Regions from separate parts of the Undibacterium sp. genome, predicted to be linked through region 3. Evidence: predicted binding sites of a transcription regulator. Region 3 holds the regulator's gene; each other region holds the start of a gene.

Region 1 (5,713 bases), on a different contig from region 3:
CAAGCTCATCTTCGGTAGGCTCTGCCTTGCCAGCAGGTAAGCTGGCAATCTGTTCTTCGCTTATTTTCAGAGTATCAGGATTAAGTATGAAAGAACAAATCGAAATGATGTCATCTTTGCTTTCATTGGTGCGTAATGCCAGAACTACGTTTTTACCATTATTATCGAGCCTGGAAATCGCACCCAGCAACCCTAACTCAGACATGATGGCAACAGCATCAGCTTCAGATACTTCAGGCATTTCAATTTTAAATGCCGTTTTAAAGACGACATCGGAATGATCAAGCTCTGGGATTCGGCTATTAAAACTGGCGATAGGTGCCGATGCGGGCACCGGATCCTGTGACAGCGATTGCAGCAACATCCTGACATCAGCAACAGCATCCTGATCAACAGGGGTACCGAGCCTATGGCCATCAAGCTGCATTTTCAAAATATCTTTGGCGATGAGAAAAGCGTCGACGTGCTCCCCAGTAAGCGCCATCTCTCCCTTGCGTATTTTATCGAGCAGCGACTCCAGAATATGAGTCACTTCTGTCATGTCCGTCAGGCCAAAAGTCGAAGCTCCACCCTTGATGGAATGAGCTGCCCGGAAAATGGCATTCAAATCCTCAGGATCTGGCGAAGAGATATCGACGGCAAGTAACAATTTTTCCTTCTCGGCAAGAAGCTCTTCCGCCTCGTCGAAAAACACTTGGAAAAACTGACTCATGTCAATCGTCATTATTAAACTCCGTGATTTACATTTGTTTGCCCAAACTGCGGGCCATGAATTCAGCCAATCACTTTTTTAACCACTTCAGTCAGTTTCTGCGGATCAAATGGTTTTACCAGCCAGCCATTGGCACCAGCAGCACGACCTTTAGCCTTCATATCGTCGCTTGACTCAGTTGTCAGCATCAGTATGGGCACGCGCGCATAAGATGGCAAACCACGCAAAGACTTGATGAGAGTAAGACCATCCATTCTTGGCATGTTTTGGTCCGTCAGCACCAAATCGACTACTTGATTACGTGCTTTTTCCAGACCATCCTGACCATCAACTGCTTCAATTACCTGATATCCCGCTGCTTTTAAACTGAAAGCTACCATCTGCCTCAAGGAGCCAGAATCATCCACAGCTAAAATTGTCTTGGCCATATTTACTCCGTTATACGAATTATAGGCAGCTTCCGCTCACTGCCACTTGATTTAAAATAACTCTATGTCACCACTATCCAGATGCTTTTGATGCACTGCTTTACGTAACAAATTCTTCAGATCCGCACTTTGCTTTTCCAGGCGTAAGTTAGTTTCGCGCAGCAACGCCGTCAATTCATCAGATTCACCATCATGTTCAATATCATTACCCAACACACCTAAAGTCCCCAGCACTTCGCGCAAGCCTTCACATCTTTGCAAGGTTCGTGAAATCAATTGACTGGTCAAATCCTGAAATTGCAAGCTGGTTACTGCTGAGCTGATATGCTTGGAAATATCTTCCTGTATGACCTTGAGCCGCAACACACTTTCATCTGAAACACCGCCAGAACTGACGATCAAATTGATTTCCTCCTGCTCACTCGATATTGCCGCATGCAGCGCCATGAAGCTGACACCCAGCTTTTCTATCGCCTCACCCAGGAGTATCGTTGTTTGCGCAAGGTCGGTCTCAACCTCCAGCAAATGTGCATTTCCATGATCAGACACACCTGATAAAAGTTGCTTAACCTGAGAACCCAACAGTTTCTTTTTGGACATCTTAAGCATCCTATCTATGCATTTTGACTTAATGATGCTGCAGTCTTACTTGTAGCTTGCTACTGCTTTGCCTGTCATTACTTCTTTCAAGGCTTGACTGAAATTTCTGCACTTGAGTCAGGTTGACTTTCGACTTCAATGGTGCCTCCGTCCTGCGATGCAGACTGCTCTGCTTTCTTATTCATGACGATAATGCTGATTCTACGATTGATAGGATTCAAAGGATCTTGCTTGTCAAAGAGTACCGAAGAAGAAAGGCCAACGACTCTTAACATCTTGGTCTCATCCATCCCCCCATAAATCAACTCACGTCTTGATGCATTGGCACGGTCAGCAGAGAGCTCCCAATTGCTGTAGCCGCGTTCGCCACTACCATACGGCGCTGCATCAGTGTGGCCAGACAAACTGATGCGATTAGGCACATCATTAAGTGCTTTACCTATCTCATGCAAAATTTCTCTGGTATAGGGCTGTAAATCTGCCTTGGCAGAGGCAAACATAGGGCGATTTTGTTCATCGACCATTTGAATACGCAAACCATCGGTTGTAATATCCAACAACAATTGTTTCTTGTATTGCTTCAAGGTAGGATTAGACTCAATCGCCGCTTCAATTTTTGTTTTCAAGCCCTTTAACCTCTCAGCTTCAACTTTGGCCAAAGCAGCCTCTGCAGCCTGGAGATTATAAGTTTTCTTCTGTGCGTCAATATCACCTTTGCGATTTTGCCCTTCTCGTGCGCTGAGATCCTTACCACCGCCCTTGATAACACTAGAACTATCGCCACTGCCATCACCACCAGCCATTGCCACCTTCAGGGGAGTCTGGAAATACTCGGCAATGCCGTTCAAATTACCCTTGGCTGTAGACCCCAGCAACCACATCAATAAGAAGAAAGCCATCATCGCAGTGACAAAGTCAGCGTACGCAATCTTCCACGCACCACCATGATGACCACCGGCCACCTTCTTGATGCGTTTGACTATAATTGGTCGAAGTTCTTCGCTTGCCATCATCAATCCTGTTTTTATTATTTAGATTTAGATTGCTTAATATGATCTTCCAACTCCGAAAAGGTGGGCCTCTCAGTTGAATATAGCACTTTCCGCCCAAATTCCACTGCCAAAGCTGGGGCATAACCATTCAGACTGGCCAGCAAAGTAACCTTGATACACTGAAAAGTCTTGGATGACTCATCCAACTGTTGCTCCATCAAACTCGATAAAGGACCGACAAATCCATATGCCAGCAAGATACCCAGAAAGGTACCGACCAAGGCCTTCGCGATGAGAATCCCCAATTCAGCAGGCGGAATACCAACCGATTCCATCGTGTGCACAACGCCCATCACCGCAGCCACAATCCCAAAAGCAGGCAAGCCATCACCAAGCTTGGCAATGAAATGTGCAGGAACTGCACCTTCGTGATGATGCGTTTCCAACTCATTATCCATCAAGTTTTCGATCTGAAAAGCATCCATGTTCCCTGAGACCATCAGCCGCAAATAATCCGATATGAACTCCATCATATGATGATCATGAACAATTGAAGGATATTTACTGAACAGCGGGCTTTCTTCCGGACGTTCGATATCACCTTCGATGGACATCAGGCCTTCCTTACGCACTTTGGTTAGCACATCAAACAACATGGTCATCAACTCCATGTACAAAGCTTTATTGTATTTTGAGCCTTTCAAAACGCCAGGAAGTGCTTTCAATGAAGCCTTCAGAGTTTTTGCATTATTACCCACCAGTGAAGCACCTACCGCGGCGCCACCTATCATTAACAATTCCAGTGGCTGAAACAATACAGCAACGTGTCCGCCGGACATGACGAAGCCGCCAAAGACCGAGCCAACCACAATGATATAGCCAACGATAACTAACACAGGCTTTTACTCCTTAGAGAGGATTTTTTATAATATCAACTACACTACCTCAGACCTGAAACATTCACCAGAAATGGAAGGTTAAATATTGCTTCAGGAATACATTTCACTATGATCATTATATGCGCCAGATATAGAGAGCGGGGTCATTCGCATTGCTTTTTATAGTTACATCCGCATCAATACCAGGCACTTTAAACTCATAACTCATGAACAAGGTATCCGACCGCATCTCAGACCTCACTTTCACCCACAACTCTGGCATGGCCGCTGGCGACAAATACGCGAACACCACATCAAATTCAGCGAAATCAAGTCGAAGATAGTCTTTCAAGTAAAAACCAAGTCTGGGCCCCGCCAGTTTCGCCCTGAACCAACTTACTAGCCAGGGAAAAGGCGCGATTTCGACGCCATAAAATGATTGCTGTGGCCGCAGTTTTGCGAGACTGACGGATACACCACCAAAGCCACTACCTATATCAATGAAACGCAAATCATCGCGCGCAGGTAGTTGCTCAAGAATACACGGCAATAAACTGGATTTGGAAGGAAAATATGGAACTTGCGTACGGTAAGTTGACCAAAACAACAATACCATCAGCAAAAAGATGCACAAACTAAGTGCTGGATGCAACTGAAAAACAAGAGAAGCAATAACTGCAAGCGGGAAAACAAATTGTATCAACCACCACCACCAACTCATGCCCAGCATAATGCTGAGGCCAGCGGCTAAACTTGCGTGAATAGCGAGAAGAAAATAAGGAGACAGTATGCCGCCAAACCACCACTGATCAGTGACATACAACAAATAAGACAAGCCAAAAGCGCGTAACTGCAATAACAGCGCCAGAAAGACGGGCGAAGAAAAGACTCCGTCACCCAATAGGAGTTTGCCTTTGCGAGTTTTCGATGATACTACCTCCAAGGCTCCTCCTGAATTTTAAGCCACCATTTCCAGCGAGGCCTCCGCATCTTTTGCTTTTTTTGTTTTACCCGCCCTTGACGGGACGTGGCACAAACCACATGCATAATCATCATGCAAATCCAGACTATGTGCAACAAAATGCCCACCGCATTTGCAACATTTTGCAAAACTCAGCATTTTTCCTTCAAAGAAGCGAACCAGAGTCCAGGCACGTGTCAGAGACAATACTGGCTCCTCACCCGCTGGCACTGGAAATTGCTCCAAGTATAGGCGATATGCCTTGATGACGGCCTCGATGCCAGCCACTCCCGCATGTTCGCGCAAATATTTATGAATATTCATAAACAGGGAAGAATGAATATTTGGCTGCCAGGTAACAAACCAGTCAGCAGAAAAAGGCAACATGCCTTTTGGTGGAGATACACCCTTCAATTCCTTGTATATCTTCAGCAGACGCTCACGCGACAAGGAAGTCTCAGATTCCAGCAATTGCAATCTGGCACCCAGATTGACCAATTCAATTGCCAGTTGAATTTCGTGAGCTTCGTTTACTACGCTTTTGCTTGCCATGATTTTTCTCCGTCCGCTTCGATTCAATTCCCGACAAATTAATGGATTTCTTCAACTGGCTGACCAGCCATCAAAATCGCAGCATGGGAATGCGCAAGAGCACGTTCCTTGTTGTAATTTGTCAACATACACAAAATGGAGCTATCTTCAAAGCGGAAGCGCGCCAACATCATATTGGAGCCAGCCAATTTCAAAATCTGGGCGTTATTCAAACCTTCGATCAGGTCTGCAATTTCCTTGCCGATACCCAAACGGAAAATAGCGGTCGCTTTATCAGCGCGAATCATTTGTTGTGCCAACATCAAATAACTCAAATTGGCATCCCGAATCTCGGCCATCATATCGTTCTGCGTCATTTTCTCACCCTCCAGTTTGTAATCAGCGGCATGTTTGCGTTGCCAGTGAGATACATTGTGCAGGCTGAGGAAAAGCGGCTGTATAAGCGAGAATCCGTATTTAAACCAAGAATAAAACGAAGACATGCCGTAGGAAAATATCCTACAGGCACATTTAGACATCTACAAAACGAAATTTCGTAGAAAACAGATTTTTATTTTTTCGGATCAGCAAAATTGGCCAATTCAAAAAAC
Region 2 (5,713 bases), on a different contig from region 3:
TGATTCAAGCCTCAACAAAGTTGGCAGGACGAGGGGATAATGGGTCAATACTAAGTTTTGGGGCTTCATTGACGACTTCTTTTGTAGGGGAGATGGCTTCCCAGGAGGTCTTTAAATCACGCAATAAATTCTGTACTTCAGTGAGCATGACTACACTGTTTTCCAGATTGGCTTGCAATAGCCTGGCAGTCATGTACTCATACAGCGAGTCAAGGCTGACAGCGATTTCGCCGCCTGCTTTTTTATCCAGGCTGGCACGCAAGCCATTTTCTATAATGGCAATGGCCTTGGAGATTGCTTGTCCTTTAGATGCTACTTCACCTGTGCCCAAGTGATGCACGGCATTTGATATGGCAACAATTGCCCCGTCAAACAGCATGACTATCAATTTGTGTGGACTGGCGGCGACTACGCCAGTCTCAATGCCAACTTTTGCATAGGCATTGGCGCCGCGTGCTTGTGAAGAGCCAAACATAATCTCGTTTCCTTATATTTTCTTGCGTGCATAACAAATGATTGGATTACTTATTACTACCGGTTAATGCTGCCAATTGCTGAGTTAAGAAGGTGCTGGTGTTGTTGAGGCCGCTTACTATCCTGTCGAGGGCAGTAAATTGCGCCCTATAACGTGCTTCTACATCAAATAATCGACTATTCAAAGTAATGCGCTGTTTGCCTATTTCTTTGATGCTGGCGGTTACTCCAGAGGTCGTGCTAGTGATTGTCCCTGAACTGCCTGTGAATCCACTGATCAAACTACTTAACTGGGTGGCATAACCAACTGAAAAATTGACGGTGCCCCGTGCACCAAGTGACCCGCCTGCAATCAATAGTTTGAGACCCTCTGCAGGGCTTCCTGCCGCTCCTGTTAATGATTGGCCGTTGCCTGTTGCCGTGATGCCGTTCAAGGTCCCTGCGACATCCTTGCCAACACTGCCTGTTACTACTGTGCCAGTAAGCGACGCAACACCAGTTCCAGTATTGCTGGCGATGTTAATAGCCGAGGTAGATCCGTATTTGTTTGATTCCAGTGCCAAAACGCCACCAACCACGCTGGCTTTTGCTGTTGCGCCTACGGCGGTAAAGGCGGAAGTGCTATTGATTGATGTTTGAACTAAGGTTGCCAGCTCTGTCGCAGTGTAGCTACCTGCCGCCAGGCTGACATCTGCAACAACTCCATCTAGCGTGACGCTGATCTTGGTATTGGGGTCGATGGTTGTTGACGGTGGTAGCGTCAAATCACCCGTAAGGCTGGATTTGGTGGCGATTTGTGTAATGGCCAGTTCATAACTGCCAGCTTTGGTGGCAGAAGATGAACCAGTAATATTTGCCAGGCTGTCAGTGGCGGAGCCTAGTGAGGCGAACAAACCGCCAACATCACTAAATTTGGTTGCAAGTGCCGTGGATAATTTGGAAGCATCAAGTGAAATGGAACCATCTTTTTGAAAGCTGACACCAATTTGTGACAAAGTCGTCAATCCGCCGCCCAAACCATTTACAGACGACGACAAAGTTTTTCTGATTTGGTTTTGTATGCTTTGCGTGGTTGAGTCACCTAAAAGCAAGCCCCCTTTCTTGGTATTGGGATCATAAGATGTCAGGCTTTTTATGGTCGTATTGAGATCATTGTAGGCTTTAACGAAACTATTTACGCCAGCCGTAATGCCAGTCGTATTTGCGGAAACCGATATAGAGGTTGTGCCAACCTTGGATACGGTCAAAGATACCCCCTGCATGGCACCCAGAACAGTATTGGATGCGCTGGAAATGGCAATGCCATTCACGGTCAGGTTAGCGTTTTGGGCTGTGCTGACTTCAGTAAAGTTTTGTGTCGCGGTTGGATCGTATGCCAGCAGGGATGTTACTGCGGCATCTCCACCTGAAGATGTTATTTTGAGGCTGGATGCTGCCCCAGTCTTACTTGAATTAAGTACCAAATGGTAGGGCGTGGCACTGCCATCACCGACTATGGAGGCAGAAACGCCAACATTTGCTGCATTGATCGCATCACGAATCCCTTGCAAGGAATTGTTTGTGCTATTGATTTTTACAGTGCCAACGGTTTGATTGGCATCTTGCTGGAATGTGGTTCCGGGTGGATATATGCCGCTAACAGCCGTTCCGGTAATGGTGCCGAAAGCGAAGCTGATAGTGGTTTCTGTGCCTGTGCCTATTGCGTCAGTAGAGCTAACCTGTCCCGCACTTGATATACCTTGAGCTTGTGCCAGTTTGCTGATTGCAACACTATAGCTACCAGCAGTTGCTGCACTATTAGCTGTCGCAAAGGCGATAGTGGAATCGCCAGCACTTGCGTTCAGTGATTGAAAAGTTGATGGTGTATTAAGTGATGTCAATGCATTCTGAAATGCACTGACCGCACCGTTAAGAGATCCATAGGCGGATAGTTTGGCCTGGTAGCTCGCTTCTTTTTTTGCGAGCGATGTCAAGGGCTGGCTCTCCACCTGCATTAGCTTGGAGACGATATCGTTCACATTGAGATTTGAACCAATGCCTGTTGATTGAATTCCTGCCACGTGATTCCCCTTTTGTTAGTGGTACTTTACTTTATTAACGGCAAGGGTAAATCAGACTTTAGAAGGGAATTTACCTGCTTGTTTTCAATATAGACATAAATTTAATCTTATGCGGTCTGTTTTATCAGGAGACCCTGCAATTTATCCAGCGACTTGGCAATTTCTAGCGCTTCTTCGGTAGGAATTTGCCTGATAACCTGCTTGGTTTGCTGATCAACGATCTTGACCACCACTTCTTTGGCGTCGTTATCTACGCTGAATTCCAGGTTTTGAGAGCTCACTTGAACAGATTTATTAATTTCGGCAACAGCCTTATTAATTTCATCCGCAGAGGCGGCTTTGGGGCTTTGACTGGTGGCTCTGACCGGATTGGCAGTCTGCAGCGGCGCGGCGCTTTGCGCGATCTGAGGAGCGGTCGTCGCGGTGCTCAACCGATCTGAAACAGGTGCTCCTGACGATGAACTGGTAATCGATAGGACGTCCATGATGTTTCCTTAAAGTAAAATTCCCCTGATCATAAAATTGACCAGGGGACCACTCATTTTCAATGAAAAACTAAACTTATTTCATTGATTAGCCACGCAGCAGAGCCAAGACGCCTTGTGGTAACGCGTTCGCCTGAGCCAAGATTGCTGTACCAGCTTGTTGCAATACTTGACCACGTGTCAATGTTGCTGTTTCTTGAGCAAAGTCAGCATCACGGATACGGCTACGGGAAGCTGTCAAGTTCTCAGAAGTTGTATTCAAGCTGCTAACTGCTGAGGAGAAACGGTTTTGGTAAGCACCCAAAGAAGCACGTGAACTATTGACAGAAGCCAAGGCTGCATCGATAGTAGTCAGAGCCGCTGTGGCACCAGCCGCTGTAGTCAGGTCTAGTGATGAAACACCTGCACCAACCGTTGCAGTTGCTGAAGTGGCGCCAGCAGTCAAGCCGGCTGCTGTTGCACCTGCACCAGCAACTGTCGTTGTTGTAGCTGCCAAGCCAGTATTTGCCAGTGTTGCTGTACCTTTTACAGTAAAGGTGTAGCCAGCATTTTGCGAACTTGTCAATGTCAGTACGCCAGCAGCGTTAGATGCAGTAATGCCGGTTTCTCTAGTTTTTTGGTTAATTGCATCGCGAATGGCATCGCCTTGCAATGTTGCTGTAGCACCACCAGTAATTGCGCCAATGTCCACACCATTGATCTGAATGTCGCCAGCAGAGATATTGGAGTTAGTACCTGTGATGGTCGTACCAGTTGTTGCTGCACCTGTTCCGCCGTTCGCCAACACGATACCGGCAGAGCTGGTAGATGTCAGTTTGACAGTACCTGCTGTAGTTGTAGTTGCAGCAGCTGTGCCGATTGCTGTTGCAGCACCAGTAGTTGCACTACCCAGGCCAGTAACAGTTGCTGCCAAGCCAGTGGATGCATTGGTTTTGGAAACAGTAATGTTTCTGCCGTCAGCTGCTGTCAGAGCAACTGCACCTGTAGTAGTGTCAAATGCTGCAGTTACGCCAGTTTGTGAGGATTTTGCATTGATTGCGGCTGTAACTTGAGCACCACGTTCCGCAGCAGTGCCTGCAGCAGCAAGTGCCCCGATATCAACGCCGTTGATCAGAACATCGCCAGCAACGATGGCAGTAGCAAAACCAGTTGCAGCAGTGCCGCTGGTCGTTGTTGCCTGAGCTGTTGCTGTTACGCCAGTGGTACCGTTTGAAGCGTTGATTGCGGCAGCTTTGGCAATCGCACTACCTTTGCTATCAGCATAAGATACGCCGTCGCCGCTGGTTGCACCAATGTTGAAACCGTTGATCACCAGATCACCAGACTGGAAGCCGCCTACACCATTCACACCACCAGAGATATTGGTGGCATAGCTTGAGCTGGCACCAACACCCAGGCTGGATGATTTAGCACTGGCGATGGAAGAAATGGCAATTTGGTCATTTGATGTTGCATTTGCACCAACTTGGAAAGTTTGTGCTGTGAAGCTACCGTCCAGCAGATTCACGCCGTTAAAGTTGGAAGAGCTGGCAACACGGTTGATCTCAGAGATCAGTTGTGAAGCTTCGTTGTTCAGCGCAGCGCGGTCGCTGGCGCTATTGGACGCGTTAGCCGATTGAACCGCCAGATCACGGATACGTTGCAAGTTGGAGCCAATTTGTGTCAAATCGCCCTCAGCGGTTTGCGCAAGAGAGATACCGTCATTCGCATTACGAACAGCTTGATTCAAGCCGCCGATTTGTGAAGACAGACGTTCGGAAATCGCCAGGCCAGCCGCATCGTCTTTAGCACTATTAATGCGCAGACCAGAAGACAGACGTTGCAAGGAAGTGTTCAGGGACGACTGAGATGTAGTCAGATTGCGCTGAGCATTCAAAGACGAGATATTGGTATTAATAAATGAAGCCATGTTAGTTCTCCTTACCCAAGTTATGTAAATATGGCCGGTGGCCTTAAACTTTGGTCTGTGCTACCAATAATATTGGACCGCCGTTGCAATCAGGTATCGGACGCTTATTTCAAAAGTTTAATGGGTTGCTCAAAGTAAATATTTTATTTTGAGGGTAAAGTTGCTCTCAATACTCCGTTAAACGGCAGCATTTCAAAATACTTGAGACCATATATACGTTTATTTTCGGCTTTGACTTAACATTTTTTTGCTATTGTCGATGGTGAAAATTACTCTTTTTTATCTACATTAGAAATAATGGGGTGCAGTATTCGACCCGTTTTATTAAGGTTTTACTATGAGTCAATCCGCATTCCCCGCCGAGACGAATGAAAAAAATGCACAAATGACAGCGAAGGAGGCATTTGAGCAAGCCATACAGCAATTGTTGCATTTAGCGCAAGCAGCAACGGCAGCCGGAGATGTGCCTCATGCAATAGCGAACTACAAATTAATTTTGGACAATGCGCCAGAGCGGCCAGATGCAAATTTTGGGCTGGGGAAATTACTGGCTGTATCAGATTCTCCTGATACAGCGCTCATTTATCTGGAAACCGCAATCCAAGGGGCGCCACAGTGCGAAGAATACTGGGAGGCCTATATAGCAGTGCTGAATTTATTTGGCGATACAGAAATAGTACGTCAGGCCATGGAGTTGCGCGCAACGGTCTTTCATTCTGCCGTACCTGCACAAAAAGAACAGGAAGCGCTTGCCCTTGTTGAGCTTGCTCCTCCTGCGAAAGAAA
Region 3 (5,713 bases):
GACTCATGGGCAAGTGATTGCACTGAGTGACTTAAGCAAGCAAAGAGGTGATATTTCCAAGCTGCCCGCCGGCGTCATCACTGCACCTGAGCAAGCCATAGGCAAAAGCATGCAGGTGTCCCTGACATCTGGCAGTGTCATGCGTATGGATGCCTTGAAAAGTCCCGCCGTGGTGCAGCAAGGCCAATCTGTGCGGGTAGTCAGCAATGGGCCAGGTTTCCAGGTGGCAACAGATGCTATAGCACTCAATAATGCAGCAGATGGTCAAATTGCCAAGGCCAAAACCAGCTCGGGACAAACCATTAGTGGCGTTGCCAAGAATGGCGGCATCATAGAAATAGTTTACTAATGGCAATATTTCACTGGGTAGAATTAAGTGAACGCAATATTTTTTAGCAGTAAGATTAAAGTTTAAAATTACACAGCCGATAAACTGGATGTAGATGTTTGTAAGTCCCACACTAGAGGGTATCGCTGTGAAAATTGATGACGCACTGAACAAGACCGCGGGGCTACCAGTCGGCCCGCAACAGGCTCGCACGGAAAAACCCGCTGACAATGCGGCTCCGGTTGCGAATACGAATTCGTCGAAAGTACAAATTTCGACTCTGTCCACACAATTGCAGGCGTTGCAGAATACGCAAGCTAGCAGTGCTGTGTTTGAGACAAAGAAGGTGGAGGCAATCAAGTTGGCCATTTCCGAAGGGCGCTTTCAGGTGAACTCGGAAAAAGTCGCTGATGGGCTTCTGGAAACAGTCAAAGATTTGCTCAACGCCAGAAAACGCTAACATGAACACAAGAAGTTCCGGACACACTGCCATTCAACAATGCCTGCAGGAGGAAGTCAGCATCATGTCTTCACTTGCCGAATTGCTTAAAAAAGAGCAATCAGCATTGATAGAGAGCGATGTAGTCCAGCTCAATGAGCTTACTCAGAGCAAGGGACAGCTTGTTGTCAAAATGAATGAACTTGAAAAAAAACGAAATCGCTTTTTGGATGAACTAGGCTTTAATGCTGATATTGACGGCATGCAAGCCTATTTGCAGCAAGCTGGCGATATAGCAGACGTTGGCAGGGACTGGGATGCGCTGTTGCAATTAACTTTGCAAGCCAAAGAAGACAACCGCACCAATGGCACGCTCATCAATCGTCGCTTGTCAGTGAACCAGGCAACTTTGAACCTGCTGCAGCAAAATACCAATCAGGCTGGGTCCATGTACGGTCCAAATGGTCAGTCCACCGTCAAGACCACGCCAGGCAAAGGCTATGTCGCCACTTAAGGCAGCCAAGGCATCAGCTTTAGTAACTTCCATTTATTGTTTCCCCGCCGCGACCAAAACTTAAGGGGCTGGTGCTGCCTCAGACAAGGATGCGGCTGCCGGCCTGCCAGCAGTTGATGGCAATGAAGTTGCCGTGGATACTGGTGCAATTGGCACTTCCACTACAGGCTCAGGCAATACTGACAAAATAGTCACCGATACGCGCCGATTTCTGGCCCTTCCCTCGGGCGTTTCATTCTCGCTTACTGGCAATTTTGCCCCTTGCCCTACCGCCGTTACCCGGTTTTCATCTACTCCATTCTCTGTGAGCAGGCGCGCCACAGTGCTGGCACGTACGGCTGACAATTCCCAATTTGAAGGGAAAATGGAATTTTTGATAGGCAGGTTATCGGTATGGCCTTCCACCTGTATTGCATGGGTGTCCAGCTTGAGGACGCTTGCAATCGCCTTGAGTGCCTGTATGGAATCAACGTTCAGGCGTGCATCACCTGGCGCAAACAAGAGGCTGGCATTGATTTCTATGGTGATGCCCCGACTGGTCTGGGTGACGCGCACCTTGCCCTCACGTACAAGAGGTTCCAATACCGTCAGAATATCTTTGGCCATGGTGGTCATTTGCGCCCGCTCTTTGCGCAAACCCTCGCTAACACGGTTCTTGACCAAAGGAAGAGGATCAAGTTTGACCAATTGCTCGGTTTGCGCATCTACCGGCTTGGGATTAACCGTCATGACCTTGCCAAAAGCGCCCGTCAATGAATTTGACAAGACCCGGTACTTACCCTCGTTCAGTGAGGATATTGCATACATGACGACAAAAAATGCAAACAGCAAGGTAATAAAATCCGCGTAGGAAACCAGCCATCTTTCATGGTTGTCTGGTTCTTCGTGGTATCTTTTCCTTGCCATAAATAGATGTTCGACCTTGAATTCTGGTGTTAAGTACGGTGATTGGTCAGTCTTTCTTCTACCACGCGTGGGCTATCGCCCAAGGCGATACTATAAAAAATATCAGAAAGCATTTCGCGGCGCGTGACTTCACGGCCTATGATTTCCTTCAATTTATTACTGACTGGCAAAAACAATAAGTTAGCCATCCCTACACCATAAATGGTGGCAACAAAAGCGACTGCGATACCACCACCCAGCTTGGATGGATCACTGAGATTTTCCATGACGTGGATCAAGCCCAGCACCGCGCCCAAAATACCTATGGTAGGCGAGTAACCACCTGCGGCTTCCCAGATTTTGGCAGCCTGGCGCTGCTCCATCTCATACAGGGAAATATCGACATCCAGTATGTCTTTGAGGCGTATCGGGTCTATGCCATCAATCACCAGGCGCAGTCCCTTGCTGATGAACGGATCATTGGAGGCATTCATATAGCGTTCCAAACTGAGGAAACCTTCGCGTCTGGCAACGACACTCCAGATCAGCGCATCAGCAACATTTTTCTTGCTACTGTCCGGCGGTTCAGATATTACCCAGCGCAGCATCCGCACGCCACGCTTGAAGGTACTCAACCTGCTTTGCAGCAAGACCGCACCGAGTGTGCCAACCACAACGATGACAAATGCGGCTGGTTGCACCAGCGAAGACAAACGACCACCTTCCAGCAATTGCCCGGAGATGATGCCAAATACCACCAGTATCAATCCGACTATGCTAGCCCAGTCCACGCTTTCTCCCTTAAGTATGCCCTGAGCCTGGCGACTGCCTGACTATGCAATTGTGAAATCCGCGATTCCGACACCCCCATCACGGCACCAATTTCTTTCAAATTCAATTCCTGCTCGTAGTACAAACCCATTAGCAGTTTCTCTCGCTCTGGCAAGCTGTCGATCGCACCAATGACGGCATCGCGAAAATCATCGTTGAGCAAATCCTGCAAAGGATCGCCAGACAAGTCTGAGCAATAGTGGTCGAGAAAATGTTCTTTAGTATCCGAGTCGTGAAAGTCTTCGTAATACACAAGCTGATGCCCGCCACTGTCAGTCAGCAAGTCCTGATATTCTTCCAGACTGAGCTTGAGTGACTTGGCGACCTCAGTTTCCAGTGGTGGCCGCCCCAGTTTTTGCTGCAGCACATTCATGGCATTTTCTATCTTGCGCATGTTCTGGCGCACGCCGCGCGGCAACCAGTCACTACTGCGCAATTCATCCAGCATGGCACCCCGTATGCGTTGCACCGCATAGGTTTCAAATTGTGCGCCATGAGTATCTTCATAGCGGTTAACGGCGTCCAGCAGGCCTATCATACCGGCCTGCACAAGATCATCCACCTCCACACTGGGAGGCAGGCGCGCCTTCAACTGGTAAGCCAGACGCTTGACCAGTGGAGCATGCTCCCTTAACAGGAAGTTTTTATCTGATTTTCCGCTAGCGGTGTACATTTTGATTACATTCCAAGACCGACACCCAGCTCAGGGACTCCTTCTACACATAATGTGGAACGCGCAGTCATCGCCAATTGCTCGGCCAGCCTGGAAAACGCCAATGATGCCAAAGCTCTAGGAAAAGCATCAATCACAGAACGTCCCAAATGCGCCGCCTTTCTGACATGCTCGTCTTCCGGCACATTGCCGACATAGTGCAATGGCACTGCCAGATAACGGCTGGCCGCCTGCGCCATATTTGTATAAATCAATCTCGCCTCTTTTTCTGATGCACCGGACACCAAAATACCATAACCTCGCCGGCCTATCCGGTTGCTAACCCGCTTGATCAGTCCATATGCTGCCTTGATCATGTCAGGATCAGCAGATACCTGTATCACCAGCTCGCTGTCGTCCAGCGTCGCCAATGGGAAGGCATCGTCCAGGTTAATATCACTATCAACGATCACCAGGTCCGAACTATTGGCCACTGTGTCAAAAACTCTCGACAGCTGGCGCGCGCTTTCTGGCGGCAACCAGGCATGCCTGGCCAGCATCGTCACTGACAAGCCTGCAGCCACCAATTTAACAGCTTCCTTCATTGTACGCTGTTGTCTCGCTACATCCAATAAGGTCTGATCATGCCTGGCATTCAACCATGCACCTACGCTGTTTTCCGAGGCGCGGGCATCGACCATCAGGACCTGGTTGCCCTGGCGCGCCAGCGACACGCCGAGATTGACTAACATGCCACTCTTTTCATCCTCTCTCAAAGCCGACAAAAAGGTGAACACCCTTGGTTTTGGCCCCGCCAGCATGCGCCGCAGGCCTTCTGCCTGATCAAAACTAGCCAAGGAACACCTCCTTGCCAGCACGGCCAGATGCTCTGGCGGCGGATGCTGAAGAAGAGACTGCACCAGCCATCAGCAGTGGCAATTCCTCGTCGAGATAGCGAAAAGCCGCAGTCTCACGCTTGAGCTTGAAAGCACGGTCGATCAAATACAATTTATTGGCAATATGCAGGTCTTCAGGCACACGCTGACCGCTGGCGACGTAATACACCATGAGCTTTTGACGGATCGCAATATCGAGCGCTCCCCCTATCGTCGCAGCCTCATCGAGTTTGGTAAATATGCAACCCGCCAGGCCATTACCCTGATAAGCGCGCACTACTTCACTCAGGGTTTCACCCGTCGATGTCGCATTCAGGCATAGCAAACGCTTTACTGGAGTGTCTGTTCCAGACAACATTGCTACCTGCTCGGTCACCATCTTGTCGCGTTGGCTGACACCGACAGTATCGATCAATACCGTATGCTTGTTCTTGAGCTCGGACAAGGCGATGCGCAAATCGGCTTCATCCTTGACGGCATGCACCATCACACCGAGGATTTTTCCGTAGATGCGCAATTGCTCAAAGCCACCGATACGATAACCATCAGTCGTGATGAGGGCCAGCTTGGATGGACCATGACGCATGACACACCGGGCAGCCAGCTTGGCAGTAGTGGTAGTCTTGCCTACGCCTGTTGGGCCAACCAAGGCATACACCCCACCCTTTTCCAGCATTTCATTTTCATTATCGATCGTGGACAAATTGCGAACCAGAATATTTTTGATCCATTCCAGCCCGTCCTCTACCTTGCCTGTTTCCGGCAGTTTCTCTACCAGATAGCGCGCCAGGCTGGCACTAAAACCGGTAGCCAGCAATTCGCGCAGGATTTCTGCTTTTTGCGGCTGGCGTTTTTGTGTCTGCGTCCAGGATATTTCTGCCAGTTGAGATTCAAGCATGCTGCGCATGGAGCGAATTTCTGACATCACGTCATTCAATTCATTGGCACTGACAGGCGCCTCCAGCTCACTGACAAAACTGCTGGCGTTTTTTTGCGGCTTGAATGCAGGCACATCCACGCTACGCTCTGGCGTTCTACTCAGGGGCCGGTGCAGAGCGACCGCTTCTTCTGTTTGAAAACGTGGCGGAAAGCGTGGCACTTCAGGTACCGCAACCTGCTCACCTGCATCCGGTGCGATAGCGCTAATGGCTTCATCTGCCATTGCCAG

Evidence for each region. Region 3 encodes FliA, which starts transcription of late flagellar genes. Its sites were predicted from a motif close to CTAAAGTTTNNNNNNNNNNNGCCGNTA; they were not measured.
Region 1: the regulator FliA is predicted to act here: its motif matches at 3,662-3,688, upstream of motA (flagellar motor stator protein MotA).
Region 2: the regulator FliA is predicted to act here: its motif matches at 2,570-2,596, upstream of fliD (flagellar filament capping protein FliD).

The regions. Positions count from the first base shown of each region.
Region 1 covers NZ_JAUXQE010000045.1:3,170-8,882, forward strand. The annotation lists gene cheA (chemotaxis protein CheA) at 1-724, opposite strand, end outside; gene Q8K39_RS24545 (response regulator) at 775-1,140, opposite strand; gene Q8K39_RS24550 (chemotaxis protein) at 1,192-1,740, opposite strand; gene motB (flagellar motor protein MotB) at 1,827-2,750, opposite strand; gene motA (flagellar motor stator protein MotA) at 2,768-3,628, opposite strand; gene Q8K39_RS24565 (class I SAM-dependent methyltransferase) at 3,747-4,433, opposite strand; gene flhC (flagellar transcriptional regulator FlhC) at 4,569-5,123, opposite strand; gene flhD (flagellar transcriptional regulator FlhD) at 5,162-5,479, opposite strand.
Region 2 covers NZ_JAUXQE010000033.1:53,394-59,106, reverse strand. The annotation lists gene fliS (flagellar export chaperone FliS) at 5-475, opposite strand; gene fliD (flagellar filament capping protein FliD) at 522-2,534, opposite strand; gene Q8K39_RS16610 (flagellar protein FlaG) at 2,642-3,019, opposite strand; gene Q8K39_RS16605 (flagellin) at 3,108-4,928, opposite strand; gene Q8K39_RS16600 (tetratricopeptide repeat protein) at 5,266-5,713, shown strand, end outside.
Region 3 covers NZ_JAUXQE010000007.1:97,155-102,867, forward strand. The annotation lists gene flgA (flagellar basal body P-ring formation chaperone FlgA) at 1-349, shown strand, start outside; gene flgM (flagellar biosynthesis anti-sigma factor FlgM) at 477-788, shown strand; gene Q8K39_RS04535 (flagella synthesis protein FlgN) at 790-1,281, shown strand; gene motD (flagellar motor protein MotD) at 1,342-2,187, opposite strand; gene Q8K39_RS04545 (flagellar motor protein) at 2,217-2,957, opposite strand; gene Q8K39_RS04550 (RNA polymerase sigma factor FliA) at 2,939-3,670, opposite strand; gene Q8K39_RS04555 (antiactivator of flagellar biosynthesis FleN protein) at 3,676-4,506, opposite strand; gene flhF (flagellar biosynthesis protein FlhF) at 4,499-5,713, opposite strand, start outside.